DNA from 2 places in the Paenibacillus sp. A14 genome. Region 2 is predicted to be linked to the other one. Evidence: predicted binding sites of a transcription regulator. Region 2 holds the regulator's gene; the other holds the start of a gene.
What was found. Region 2 encodes LexA, which represses DNA repair genes until DNA is damaged. Its sites were predicted from a motif close to CGAACATATGTTCG; they were not measured.
Positions count from the first base shown of each region.

Region 1: a site for LexA is predicted at 4,176-4,189, ahead of recA (recombinase RecA). Genes of this name have one in related genera too.

Region 1 is NZ_JBAGJD010000003.1:205,491-212,861, reverse strand. Features, by position in the region: gene V4U88_RS08915 (YajQ family cyclic di-GMP-binding protein) at 1-394, shown strand, start outside; gene rimO (30S ribosomal protein S12 methylthiotransferase RimO) at 545-1,873, shown strand; gene pgsA (CDP-diacylglycerol--glycerol-3-phosphate 3-phosphatidyltransferase) at 1,870-2,457, shown strand; gene V4U88_RS08900 (competence/damage-inducible protein A) at 2,491-3,756, shown strand; gene recA (recombinase RecA) at 4,276-5,334, shown strand; gene V4U88_RS08890 (regulatory protein RecX) at 5,435-6,289, shown strand; gene rny (ribonuclease Y) at 6,592-7,371, shown strand, end outside.
Region 2 is NZ_JBAGJD010000001.1:99,245-106,615, forward strand. Features, by position in the region: gene metH (methionine synthase) at 1-1,743, opposite strand, end outside; gene V4U88_RS00510 (1,2-dihydroxy-3-keto-5-methylthiopentene dioxygenase) at 1,935-2,474, shown strand; gene V4U88_RS00515 (FixH family protein) at 2,538-2,960, opposite strand; gene V4U88_RS00520 (HAD family hydrolase) at 2,999-3,793, opposite strand; gene V4U88_RS00525 (hypothetical protein) at 3,853-4,386, opposite strand; gene V4U88_RS00530 (DUF896 domain-containing protein) at 4,438-4,611, opposite strand; gene V4U88_RS00535 (LysM peptidoglycan-binding domain-containing protein) at 4,743-5,000, opposite strand; gene lexA (transcriptional repressor LexA) at 5,287-5,913, shown strand; gene glnA (type I glutamate--ammonia ligase) at 6,248-7,371, opposite strand, start outside.

The DNA.
Region 1 (7,371 bases), on a different contig from region 2:
CGACTTCAAGGGGACCAAGAGCGAGTTGAAGGTCGAAAAGGATGTCTTGGTGATTGTCTCGGATGACGAGTATAAACTGGGTGCGGTCATTGACATTTTACAATCGAAAATGATCAAGCGCGGTCTGCCGATTAAAAACCTGGACTACGGAAAAGTGGAGCCCGCTTCCTTGGGTACCGTGCGCCAGCGGATTAATTTGAAACAAGGCATCGATCAGGAGAACGCCAAGAAGATCAACGTACTGATTCGGGATTCGAAGCTTAAAGTCAAGAGTCAGATTCAAGGCGACCAAATCCGCGTGACCGGGAAAAGTCGGGATGATTTGCAGCAAATTATCCAAATGCTCAAAAAAGCCGATCTAACCGTCGATCTGCAGTTTACCAATTTTAAATAACACCGCCAGAGTCTCACGCCGCTCCCCGGATGCCGCGCGGGACTTTTTCATGATTTTGACAGGGCTGATGCATAAATATTATACTTAATTAGGTTTTAATCAATGGAAATCAACGGCAGTAAGGCGCTATTGCAATGGGGGATCGAACTCATGACGGAAAAAGTGAAAATCGTTACACTAGGCTGTGAGAAAAATCTCGTTGACTCGGAAATTATGTCGGGGCTGATCGATGAGCGGGGATACAGGTTGGTGGAACAGCCGGAGGAAGCCACGGTGATCATCGTCAACACCTGCGGTTTTATCGATGCCGCCAAAGAAGAATCCGTGAATACGATTCTGGATCTTGCGGAATTGAAGGAAACGGCAAAGCTGAAAGCACTGATCGTGTCCGGTTGCCTGACGCAGCGTTACAAGCAAGCCTTGATGGAGGAAATGCCGGAAATCGACGGGATTGTCGGGACGGGGGATTTTTATAATATCAACCAAATTGTGGATGAAGCTCTGAAAGGGAAAAAACCGATTCAAGTCGGAAACCCTGTGTTTAATTATGAAGAGAGCTTGCCGCGTAAATTGTCCACGGCACGGCATACGACATATGTAAAAATAGCCGAGGGTTGCGATAACAATTGTACGTTTTGCAGCATTCCCATCATGCGCGGGAAATTTCGAAGCCGTTCCATCGAATCGATTTTGGCCGAAGTGAAGCAGTTGGCCGGGCAGGGCGTGAAAGAAGTCAGTCTGATCGCCCAGGACTCCACCAACTACGGAAGTGATCTCTACGGGGAATACAAATTGGCCGAATTGATGAACCGGGTAACTGAAGTGCCGGGAATTGAGTGGGTCAGACTGCATTATGCTTATCCCGGTTTTTTTACGGACGAGTTGATCGAAACGATGGCTTCCAACCCGAAGATTTGCAAGTACGTGGACATGCCGCTGCAGCATAGCGAAGATGCCGTTTTGAAGCGGATGCGCCGACCTGGCCGGAATCGGGATATTCGGGAATTGATCGCCAAAATCAGGGACAGAATCCCGGGGGTATCGCTTCGTACATCTCTCATTGTCGGATTCCCGGGGGAGACGGAAGAAGAATTTAAGGCCTTGTGCAATTTTGTCCGCGAGATTAAGTTTGACAGATTGGGTGTATTTACATACTCCAAGGAGGAGGATACTCCCGCATCGCGTTTGCTTGGCCAGATTGACGAGGAAGTCAAAGAATGGCGGGCCAACACGTTGATGGAAATCCAACGCGCCATCGCGAACGAAAACAGCGGCAAATACGTCGGCCAGGTTCTCGATGTATTGGTGGAACGCTATGATGGACGCACCGACGTCTATGTGGGACGTTCCCAATATGACGCTCCGGAAATCGACGGGGAGGTTTTTGTTACCAATTATTCCTCCGGTATCGGGGAAATCACCAAGGTGCGCATTACGCACGCCTATGAATACGATCTGTCAGGGGAGGCTGTCTCGTGAATCTGCCGAATCGGATTACACTGGCCCGGATTTTTATGATCCCGCTGATGCTGTTGTTTTTGCTTCTCGATGTGGAATGGCTGAGTTATGAACTTAGCATCGGTACTTTTTCGCTTCCGCTGAATCAGCTTATCGGGGCGTTTCTGTTCATTGTGGCCGCCAGCACCGACGGCATCGACGGGTATATCGCCCGCAAGCACAATTTAGTGACGAATCTCGGCAAGTTGCTCGACCCGCTGGCGGACAAGCTGCTCGTGGCGGCCGTGCTTATTTCGCTGGTGGCGATGGGCAAGTGCGACGCCTGGATTGCGGTCGTCATCATCAGCCGGGAGTTTGCGGTGACGGGCCTTCGCGAGGTGGCGCTGCTTGAAGGTTCCGTGATTGCCGCCAGCAATTGGGGAAAAGCGAAGACAATTACGCAAATTGTGGCGATTTCGGCGCTTTTGCTGAACAATTTTCCGTTCGAATGGGTTCATTTCCCGTTCGATGAGGTTGCAATCTGGCTCGCGGCGATCATTACGATTTACTCGGGCATCGATTATTTTGTAAAGAACAGAAATGTGCTCAATTTTTCCAAGATGTAAACGGACAGGCACCCTCCCGAAGGAGATATGAGAATGAAAGCAGAAATCATCGCAGTCGGCACCGAGCTGCTGCTCGGTCAAATCGTAAATACGAATGCGCAGTACTTGTCCCAGGAGCTGGCCGCTCTCGGGGTCGATGTTTATTATCAAACCGTGGTCGGCGATAATTTGAGCCGGCTCTCCCATGCGATCACTACCGCTTTGGGGCGGGCGGATCTGCTGATTTTAACCGGCGGACTCGGCCCCACCCAGGATGACTTGACGAAGGACGCGGTCGCCGCGGTTTTGGGCAGATCGCTGCACATCGACCGGATGGCGATGGACCACGTGGACCGGTATTTTGAGGGACGGGGCATCCCGATGACGGAAAACAACCGGCGCCAGGCGCTGGTTGTTGACGGCGGAACCCCGCTGCCGAATGAAACCGGCCTTGCCGTCGGCAACGCCATCGCCCATGACGGGAAGTTTTACATTTTGCTGCCGGGTCCGCCGTCGGAGCTGAAGCCGATGTTCGAACGGCAGGCCAGGCCGTGGATACTGCAGCATGCTTTGACGCAGGAGGAGCCGTTATATTCCAAAATGCTGAAGTTCGCCGGGATTGGAGAATCCGGGCTTGAGACCAAGCTGATGGATTTGGTGGAAAATCAGACCGATCCGACGCTCGCTCCTTATGCCAAGGAGAGCGAAGTGACGGTCCGCATCTCCACCAAAGCCCGCACGGAAAGCGAGGCGATGGCGAAGCTGGACAAGCTGGAAGCCGAGATTGCCTCGCGGCTGCCCGAGCACTTGTATGCGAACGAAGATGTAACGATCGAAAAAACAATCGTAGATCTGATGACCGAAATGGGCTTGACGGTTAGTGCCGCCGAGAGCTGCACGGGCGGGCTGCTGATGCAATCCATCACCAGCGTCCCGGGCAGCGCCACCGTTTTTCTCGGCGGCATCGTCTGCTATTCCAATGGGATGAAGGAGAAGTTGCTGAACGTTCCGCACGATCTTCTTGAAGGCGAGAACGCACCCGGTGCCGTCAGCGCCGAAACCGCCCAGGTACTGGCGGAACAGGTGCGGATGATCGTGGACACCGATTTCGGTTTGTCCATTACCGGGGTAGCCGGCCCGGGGTACTCGGAGCGGAAGCCCGTGGGTCTCGTCTATATCGGCATTTCCCGCCGCGGCGGAGAAACCGAGGTTTACGAGCTCAACCTGAAAGGAAATCGCGATACGATCCGTTTGCGTTCGGCCAAAACGGTGCTGTACCACCTTTGGAAGCGGCTAAAAGCCGAGCGGGCTGCCAAGTAAGCCAGGTTTTAGGTTGGACTCGTCCCCTTGCCATTCCTTGGGCGGGGATATATAATGGGTGTACGGAAGAACCGTAGCAAACTGTTAAGTTGTGCTGCGGTTCTTTTTCGTTCTTTAGCCTTCCATCGGGTGATGAAAAGTGCTACTTCACTGCTACTCCCACCCAAAGCGGGGAATTTCCGGCGAATTGGCGCTGACTTACAAATCGGCAATAGAGAGGGCAGTACGCCTTACACCGCTGCCTTATTTAGAGTTTAAAAGGCAACCAATGCTTCATGGAAAGGAGAGGAGCTCAACGTTTCCCTTACAGGAAGAAGCCGGCAATGGAAGGATGCGCTGAGGATGCCCTCATTCGCCGGTACCTTCCAACGGACATTCCGGTTGGGTCAGAGGGCCTTTATAGGGAACAGAAAAAATTACGAATGTATGTTCGAAAAAACGCTTGGCAAACGTTCCAAAACAAGGTACAATTATAAATGTAAGAATTCCTTTATAATTATATTTAAGGATGTGAGCTGATTGTCAGATCGTCGTGCTGCGCTTGAAATGGCGCTTCGTCAAATAGAAAAACAATTCGGTAAAGGTTCGATCATGAAGCTGGGAGAATCCACCCATATGCAGGTGGAAATCGTCCCTAGTGGATCGTTGGCATTAGATATAGCACTCGGTACGGGAGGGCTTCCTCGCGGCCGGATTATCGAAGTATACGGGCCGGAATCTTCCGGTAAAACGACGGTGGCGCTTCATGCGATCGCCGAAGTTCAGAAAATCGGCGGACAAGCCGCGTTTATCGACGCGGAGCATGCGCTTGATCCCTCTTATGCCAACAAGCTTGGCGTAAACATTGACGAGTTGCTGCTGTCCCAGCCGGATACGGGCGAACAGGCGCTTGAAATCGCCGAGGCGCTCGTGCGCAGCGGCGCCGTGGATGTTATTGTTATTGACTCCGTAGCCGCGTTGGTTCCAAAGGCGGAAATCGAAGGTGAAATGGGGGATTCCCATGTCGGTCTTCAAGCCCGCCTCATGTCCCAGGCTCTCCGCAAATTGTCCGGTGCGATCAGCAAATCGAAGACGATCGCGATTTTCATTAACCAGTTGCGCGAGAAGGTTGGCGTTATGTTCGGTAACCCCGAGACCACACCAGGGGGCCGCGCCCTGAAATTCTACTCAACGGTACGCCTTGACGTGCGCCGGGTGGAAACGATCAAGATGGGCAATGATATGGTAGGTAACCGCACACGGATTAAAGTCGTCAAGAATAAAGTCGCACCTCCTTTCAAACAGGCGGAAATCGATATTATGTACGGCGAAGGGATCTCCAGGGAAGGCAGCATTATCGATATCGGCGTAGAGTTGGATATTGTGGACAAGAGTGGCGCCTGGTATTCCTATGCGGGTGAGCGCTTGGGCCAGGGGCGCGAGAATGCGAAGCAATATCTTAAAGAGCATGCGGAAATCGCCAATGCGATCGAACAAAAGATTCGTGAAGCCAGCAACCTGACGACTGCGGTGGCTCCTGCTTCGTCTAGCGACCTTGAAGCTGAAGCGCAAGAAGAGCAGGCGCTTTTCGAAGAATAATACATTTTTGCTGATGAAGCGCTCTGAGACCGGTATTTGCCGGAACAGAGCGCTTTTGTTTGGGATAGAGTTAAACATGGAGTAGGGGGCGGAACAGAAGATGCAGAGACGCTGGGGCGGAGGGGGAAGCCGGCATTCCCAAAACAGGGGGAAGGAAGAAGCAAGCGGGATCGTAGACATCTCGGAGGAAGGATTTTGGGAAGAAGACCGAGGCCGGCATTCCATAGAGCCGAAAACGGGTGGGGCTCAGACTTCCGGATCGGAAGCAGGCGGCATCGATAGCTTTCCGGAGGGTACCGAGCTGACGATTACTTCCGTATTGCTGCTGAAACGTCCCAAATTCCGTTACCGGATATCGTTCGGTCCTTACGCGCTGGAAGTCCATGAGGATGTCATGATTAAATACAGGATGATCAAGGGCGCGGTTTTTACCAAAAGCGAGCTGGAAGAGATCGTCCTCGCCGATGAAAGGCAGCGCGCCTATGCGGATGCGCTTCAATATCTCGGCCGGAAGCCGCGGACGGCTTATGAAATGACCATCCGATTAGGCGAAAAGGGATGGAACGAAGAGACAGTCGCCGGGGTCGTTGGCCGACTGACGGAAGAAGGGCTGTTGAACGATGCCGCATACGCCCAGGAATGGGCCGGACAGCGTGTTCGCAACCGCGGCAAGGGAAAGATGTGGGTCAAGCATGAACTACGCCAGAAAGGGATATCCAAGCCGCTGATCGAGGACGCCCTCGGGGCTGTCAGCGAAGAGGACGAATATGCGAGCGCCAAGGAGCTGGCCGTCAAGAAATGGCGGACGTCCACGGGGGAGGCGGCCGACAAGAAGCGGAAGACCGGTGCGTTTTTGCTGCGGCGAGGTTTTTCGGGCTCGTTGGTTTCCAGGGTGGTCCGCGAGCTTGCCCAGGGTGACGGACTGCACGAAGAAGAGGAGTGGGAGGATATCTAAGCGGGACGAGGAATGTGACATTCGCTTGACAATATCTTTCGCCAAATAATAAAATGAACATGAATCTATTTTTGTCGGGACCTTTTTTTCCTTCCAAAAATTCGGGGCCCGGAATGGATTCATTTTTTCAAACATGAAGGCCAATGTTCCGTTTGTGGCTGTTGTGGAATATGCATCATTCACACATGGAGAGCTTCGCCTAATCGGCCTGTAATGAATTCTTTGTATGATGATGATTGAGAAAATTACAACTGCAAACATCCCAAGGAATGCCTTGGAGGAAACAACGAGGAGGTGAACAGATGAATGCAGGAATCTGGATCGTTCTCGTTGCAGCCGCTTTATTCTTTGGGTTCGGGATCGGGTATTTTATTCGCAAATCTCTTGTTGAAGCTAAAATTTCCAGTGCGGAGAAAGATGCGGACTTAATCCTGGAGAATGCCAGGAAGGACGCGGAAGCACTGAAAAAGGAAACGGTTCTGGAAGCGAAGGACGAAGTCCATAAGCTGAGAACCGAAGCTGATAAAGACATTCGTGAACGTCGGAATGAAATTCAACGACAAGAAAGACGATTGTTGCAAAAAGAAGAGTCGCTGGATAAAAAATTGGAATCGCTGGAACGTAAAGAAGAGCAAGTGGCCGGCAAAGAGAAACGAATTGAAGAAACACAGCAGCAGATTGATCAGATTTACAAGAGTCAGGTTCAGGAACTGGAACGGATTTCGAATTTGACGATGGAGGATGCCCGCACCATTATTTTGAACAATGTGGAGCAGGAAGTTCGCCATGAAACGGCTCAGATGATCAAGGATATCGAACAGCAAGCGAAGGAAGAAGCGGATAAGAAATCACGCGAAATCATTACGCTGGCCATTCAACGCTGCGCGGCGGATCACGTTGCGGAGACGACGGTCTCGGTCGTTACCTTGCCGAATGAGGAAATGAAGGGACGGATCATCGGCCGGGAGGGCCGTAACATCCGGGCGCTGGAAACCCTCACGGGGATCGACCTGATCATCGACGATACGCCGGAAGCCGTCATTCTGTCGGGCTTTGACCCGATTCGTCGGGAAATCGCGCGC
Region 2 (7,371 bases):
GGAGGCATAGCGCTCCACCTTCTCGGTGTTCACGATCGCATAGTCGAGCCCCGCTTTGGTGCACTCATATAGGAAGACGGAGTTAAGGACCTCACGCCCGGCTTCCGGCAGACCGAAGGACACGTTGCTGACGCCGAGCACCGTATGGCAGGAAGGCAGTGCCTCTTTAATCAGGCGAATCCCTTCGATCGTTTCCTTGGCCGAACCGATGTACTGCTCATCGCCGGTGCCGACCGGGAAAACAAGCGGATCGAAGATCAAATCCTCGGAATTCAGCCCGTAATTGTTCACCAGCAGATCATGCGAGCGTTTCGCCACTTCCAGTTTGTCTTCGCGCGTGATCGCCTGCCCCCGCTCATCGATGGTCCCTACGACGACCGCGGCCCCGTATTTGTGAATCAGCGGTGTTACTTTTTCAAACTTCTCTTCACCGTCTTCAAGGTTAATGGAGTTAATAATCGATTTGCCTTGGCAATAGCTGAGCGCCAAATCGAGTACTTGCGGGTCTGTCGTATCGATCATCAGCGGAACCTTGACCTTTTTGACGACCAGCTCCAGGAACAACTTGATATCCTCCGCTTCGTCACGGTCCGGATCCTGCACGCATACGTCGATCACCTGCGCTCCGTTTTTGACTTGGGCACGCGCGATTTCCGATGCTTCCTCGTATTTCCCTTCCACGATTAGCCGCTTAAATTTTCTCGATCCGAGAACATTCGTTCTCTCCCCGACCATATACGGCCGGTTGGCCGACTCGATATAGACCGGCTCAATCCCGGAAATCGCCGGCGGATGGATCCCTTCGATTTCACGGGGACGATATTGCCTCATTTTTTCCGCTAGCGCCGCTATGTGGGCCGGTGTAGTCCCGCAGCAGCCGCCGGCGATATTGAGCCAGCCCTGCTCCGCGAAAGCGGCCATCTTCTGGGCAAGCGAATCGGGCGACTCATGGTAATTCCCGTTTTCGTCCGGGAGACCGGCATTCGGGTGGCAGCTGACGCCCGCCTTCGCCATCTCCGAAAGCGTCCGGATATGGTCCCGCATAAATTCCGGGCCCGTAGCGCAGTTAAGTCCGACGGATATCGGGTTAAGATGCTCCAGAGAAATATAGAAGGATTCGATGTTCTGACCCGCAAGCGTCGTTCCCATCGGCTCGATCGTCCCCGAAATCATCAGCGGGAGTTTTTTGCCGGTGGTCTCGTAGGCCCGGTTGATCCCGATGCTTCCCGCTTTGACGTTCAGCGTGTCCTGCGAGGTTTCCAGCATCAGCGCATCGACTCCCGCATCGATCAAAGCCACGGCTTGTTCCTCATAGCTGGCCGTTAATTCATCAAATGTAACGCCACCGGTCACCGACAGCGTCTTCGTCGTCGGGCCGATAGCGCCTACGACATATCGCGGCTTGTCCGGCGTGCTGTATTTCTCCGCTGCGGAAACTGCCAAGCGCGCGGCCGCCAGGTTGATCTCCCGCGCCCGGTCCTGTAGATCATATTCAGCCAGTACCACGGAAGTCGCGCCGAACGTATTGGTCTCAATCAGATCGGCCCCCGCTTCCAGATACTGCTCATGAATCGTTTGTATGACATCCGGACGGGTAAGCACCAAAATTTCATTACAGCCGTCCAGTTCCTCTCCTCCAAAATCATCAGCCTTGAGGTCCACTTGCTGGATCATGGTTCCCATCGCTCCATCAAGGATCAATATTCGTTCTTTTATTAAAGATTCCAAGCTTGGTTTACTCATGATCTGTTCCCTCCCGTAAAACGTTAAGAATTAGTTTAACAGATTAAAGCGTCCAAGGAAAGGGAGATTACAAAATTGCTAACCCGCGTTCTCCCTGGATCAATCCCTTTTTATAATGAAAAGAAAGGGTCGACAACAGCGCCTCTTTCAGCTATAATTCAATCAAACTATTTAGAAAGCGGGGTAATCCTATGGCCGAAATAAGAATAAGAAAGACGAACGAAATTATTTCAGGAGAAGAAAAAGTTCGTGATTTTCTGGATAAATATGAAGTAATTTATGAGCATTGGGATACGAAAAAACTCCCGCAAGAACTGCGCGAGAACTTTTCGCTGAGCGACGAGCAAAAAGCAGCCGTCCTGGAAGCCTATCAGTCCGAAATTCAGGAACTCGCCGCCCGCCGCGGCTACCGGACCTGGGACGTCATCACCCTGTCGGAAGCGACGCCAAACATCGAAGAATTGTTGGCCAAATTCGAGCAAATCCATACCCATTCGGAAGATGAGATCCGGGCGATCATATCCGGAGCCGGCACTTTCATCATCAAAGGCGACGAACAAACCGGTTACTTTGACGTTAATCTCGTACCGGGCGATTTGATTTCCGTACCGGAAAACACACCGCATTTCTTTACCCTAACCGATGAACGCAAAGTTGTGGCCGTCCGCCTCTTTGTGGAGGAAGACGGTTGGATCGCCCACCCTTATGAGGATCCTTCCTTTCAAAAGTAAATCCATCTAAAAATGCAAACAAGGCTGCTTCCATAACGGGAGCAGCCTTGTTTTTGAGTATCGTTATTTAATCGTAAATCCCTCGGAAGGCATGGAATGCTGATCACGAGCGGTCACATGGGAAATGACATGGTACGTTCCCGGTTCTTCGAACGTCTTCTCCAATACGTAAAGCCCGTCGCCCGAGCCAGCAACTACTTCCTTACTGTGCTCATCTTCCGGTGAACCGTCCTTCCAGTACTCAAACATAACTTCTTTCGCATCATCGACATTCTGACCCTGGTGGGTAACCTTGGCTTCGAACCTTACAGGCTTTCCTGCGGTAACTTCCGCGGGATTCACCCGAAGCTCCACCTTTATCGGCTCAAGCATATTGGCATCGGCCGCAATGTGGTGGTCCGTCCCCTTAGGATTGCCGCATCCGCTTAAAAGCACCGCAAACAGCAGGGTCAAACCGATGATCCACAAACCGTTCTTTTTGTTCATGGCGTTTACCTCCCTACTACTTGTTCCGTCTCCAACGCTCAAGCATATTTCGCGATAATGTCATGCAGCTCCGCAAGATGTTTGATTTCAAAATCCGGTACAATTTCATCGTTCCGGCTGCGTCTGTGCCGGTTAACCCATACCGTGATCATTCCCACGCTAAGCCCGCCGCAGATGTCGGTCGTCAACTTGTCGCCGACCATCAAGCTTTCCTCCGGTTCCACCCCCAACCGTTCCAGCGCATGGTGGAAAATGGCCGAATCCGGCTTTCCTTTTCCAAACGATCCGGAAATGATAATTTCATTGAAATAAGGCGACAGTTCCGGAACACCGTCAAGCTTCTCTTGTTGCAGGGCGGGACATCCGTTGGTCAATAAGAGAAGCTTGACCTTGCCCTTCAATTCGCCGAGAATGCGAAAAGTCTCTTCGTAAACATGGGGCCGGGAACGGCGTTCCCGGCCGAACTGCGCTGCCAGCTCCCCAGCGAGCGCCTCGTCCTCCACACCGAGCGACTTTAAACCGCGGAGCCAGGATTCCTTCTGGTAAACGGGGGCTAGTTGTTCCAGTTGGCGGAATTCCGGCTGTTCCCCTGCCGAGAAGGTCGCCCACAATCCCTCAAACGGATTGATCCCGATCATTTTGGTAAACGGATAGGTTTCATAAGACGCGTACAACTCTCTGGCTTCCTTGCGCACCGATTCCTCGAGCTTCTCAGGATCGATCCCCACCGCTTCTCCCGCTTTCAGGCAAGTCGCTTCAAAAGATTCTTTAATACTGCGCTCATCCCACAACAAAGTGTCATCCAGATCAAAACATACGGCCTTGATAGTCATAGTTCACACACACACTCCCCCAAAATATTGACAACCTCAATTTCAATCTATACTAACCCTTATTCCTTCTCAAAGGAAACATGGTGTACTTTCGCATATTGCTCCAGATGTTCTCCCATCGCCTCCGTGTCAAAACGGTTGCGGACGCGGTGGAACACCCAATTGACGTCTTTACTCTTCGGAGTAATCGTGATTTTGCCGCGGCCTACCTTTATTTTGCTGATGTTGTTTGCTTCCAGAGTGCGGTCGCGGTTAAATTTGGACGTATACAGCCAGCCTTTATGAATTCGCAAATACGGCTTCCTGAGAAAAATCGTCAACGCCAGGATCAGATAAAGTACGATCGTGAGCCAAAACAAAACCGAGTTGACTTCCGAGGCATTACCGATCAACCCGACCACGGCATACAGAAGGGCAAGCAAGACCAGAGCTGCCGGAAGAAGAATGTTTCTTCCTCTAAAAACCTCTCCTTCCCCCTTGGCGCCTAACGAATACCGGGGATCCTGCCCCCCGCCGCCGATCCGGCTCGGCCCCTTTCCTTTCTTGTTCATGCGAACCCGATTACGTTCCACTTTCCTGTCAAACGAAGCCATGAAATTTCCTCCTACACCTAATGTTATGTAAGCCGAACCTTGCGGCCGGCGTTATTTATCCACGATTTCGATGGATTCAAGCTGTTGACGGAAGTTGTTCCGGATGTTCTGCAAATAAGTTTCCCGGAGCTGTGCCCGTTCCAGCTTCTCATCCTCCGTTAAGCCCACCGTTTTGTTTTTGCGGGCCAATTCATTGATCCGTTTCACCAGTGTATCTATATCCACTACATTTCCTCCTGTCTGATCATCCATATTCTATAAGCAACAATTCTTACTTTGACATGAGAAAAAGAGCTTGTCAAGGCAGCGGCCCCCGAATCCAAGCTCTTTCAGTTTCTTCATATATATAGGCGTGTTCAATCCGGCAAAACCAGTGTGTCCCCAGGATGAATATCGCTTACGGATAAACCGTTCACCCGTTTAATAGCCTCCACATACACACGGGTATCCTTTCCGCGGGGCTTATGATCAACCGCGATTTCCCATAGCGTGTCTCCAGGGGTAACAATGACGGTTTCCTTGACATGGGACCCTCCATCATTTGCTGCGGCAAAGGCGGTAACCACTCCGGTGCCGGTCATCGTCAAAAGAATCAACAGAAACGCAATCTTCATTACGCTTTTGCTCCATTCCGGAGAAAAACCGGGAACATGCCTCCACGAACGGGCAACCGGCTTATTATAAATACTTTGGTATGTAGTGTATCTTGGCATATCGAATCACTCCCCAAACAAATGTTCTTATCTCTTGATCTCAATATAACACGAACACTTGTTTGTTTCAATAGTTTTTCAGAACAATTGTTCGCATATATTAGAAAGCTTTAGAACTTATGTTTGTACGAACGACAGTTCTATGTTATAATTTTTCCAAACGTTACTAATGGGGTTGATGATCGTTATGTCCAAGGTTTCCAGCCGACAACAGGCTATTTTGGAATTTATACGCAATGAAGTTCGGATGAAGGGTTACCCTCCTTCAGTACGTGAGATCGGAGAAGCCGTCGGACTAGCCTCCAGCTCGACCGTGCACGGCCACCTCGACCGTTTGGAGAAGAAGGGCTTTATCCGCCGGGATCCCACCAAGCCTCGGGCCATCGAATTGCTGGGGCAGGAAGAATCGGAATCGCTCGGCATGTTCGCGCACAGCGTGACCCGGGTTCCGGTCGTCGGCAAGGTTACCGCCGGCATGCCGATTACGGCAACGGAGAACATCGAGGACTACTTCCCTCTCCCGCAGCATTATTCTTCAGACGGTGAGATCTTTATGCTTTCCGTTGTCGGGGAAAGTATGATTGAAGCAGGTATTCATAACGGGGATTATGTGATCGTTCGCCAACAGCAGACGGCCAACAACGGCGATATCGTCGTGGCTATGACGGAAGATGATGAGGCTACGGTGAAGACTTTTTATAAAGAAAAGGATCACATCCGCCTTCAACCTGAGAACTCGACAATGGAGCCGATTCGGCTCAAGAATGTCGTTATTCTCGGCAAAGTCGTCGGTTTATTCCGCGACCTGCACTAATCTATTCCCTAATTCGCATGATGAAGAGGCTCCCTTTCCCTGGGCAGCCTCTTTTCATTTTGCAATAAGTTGCCTATACGTTCGTTAGATCGTCCTGCGGTAAATAACGTTTCATTCCGGACCGCTCTTCCCGCCAAATTCGCTTCAACCACAGTCTGCGCCGATGGTATTTTTTCAATGCGAACACCATGTCGTATCAGCTCCTTGGCGTTAGCATGCCCAAAAGCCTGATTTTCATCAGTCGTCCCGTCATGGAATGCACATATTGGCGGAAAACCACAATCCAGTCTCATAAAAAAAGCCCCTGATGCCTAAGCACCAAGGGCTCTTCCTATTAATACAATGTCATGTACTGATCGCGTTCCCATTGATGGACTTGCGTGCGGAACATGTCCCACTCGATTTCTTTCAGTTCATAGAAATGAGTCAACGCATGGTCGCCGAGGGCATCGGTGATGATCTCGCTGCGGATCAACTCGCCGAGCGCTTCCTTCAAGTCGGATGGCAAGCTTGGAATGCCTTCTTCCACACGCTCTTCTTCGGACATCACATAGATGTTCCGGTCTACCGGATCCACGAGCGGCAGTTCGTTCTTGATGCCGTCCAGGCCGGCTTTGAGCATAACCGCCAGTGCCAGATAAGGGTTTGCGGCCGGGTCCGGGTTGCGGACTTCGACGCGCGTGCTGAGGCCGCGGGAGGCCGGAATCCGGATCATTGGGCTGCGGTTGCTGGAAGACCATGCCACATAGCAAGGTGCTTCGTAACCTGGAACCAGACGTTTATACGAGTTCACGGTCGGGTTCGTGACGGCGGCAAAAGCGCGGGCGTGCTTCAAGATCCCGGCCATGTAATGACGGGCTTCCTTGCTCAGGCCGAGTGTGTCGCTCTCGTCATAGAAAGCGTTGACGTCATCCCGGAACAACGACTGGTGACAATGCATCCCGGAACCGTTCACGCCGAACAACGGCTTCGGCATAAATGTCGCATGCAGGCCATGCTGACGCGCAATCGTCTTTACCACGAGCTTAAAGGTTTGAATTTGGTCCGCCGCCTTGATGGCGTCGGCATATTTAAAGTCGATTTCGTGCTGACCCGGCGCCACTTCATGGTGGGAAGCTTCGATTTCAAAGCCCATTTCCTCCAGAGTCAAAACGATTTCGCGGCGGCAATTCTCCCCGAGATCCGTAGGAGCCAAATCGAAATAACCGCCTTGGTCGTTTAATTCCATCGTCGGGTTGCCCTTTTCGTCGGTTTTGAACAGGAAGAACTCCGGTTCCGGACCGACGTTCATCGACGTATAACCCAACTCTTCGGCTTCCTTCAGCACACGCTTAAGAATACCGCGAGGATCCCCGGCGAACGGCGTGCCGTCAGGCATATATACGTCACAAATTAAACGGGCTACGCGATCTTCGGCAACCCATGGGAAGATAACCCAAGTATCCAGGTCAGGAAAGA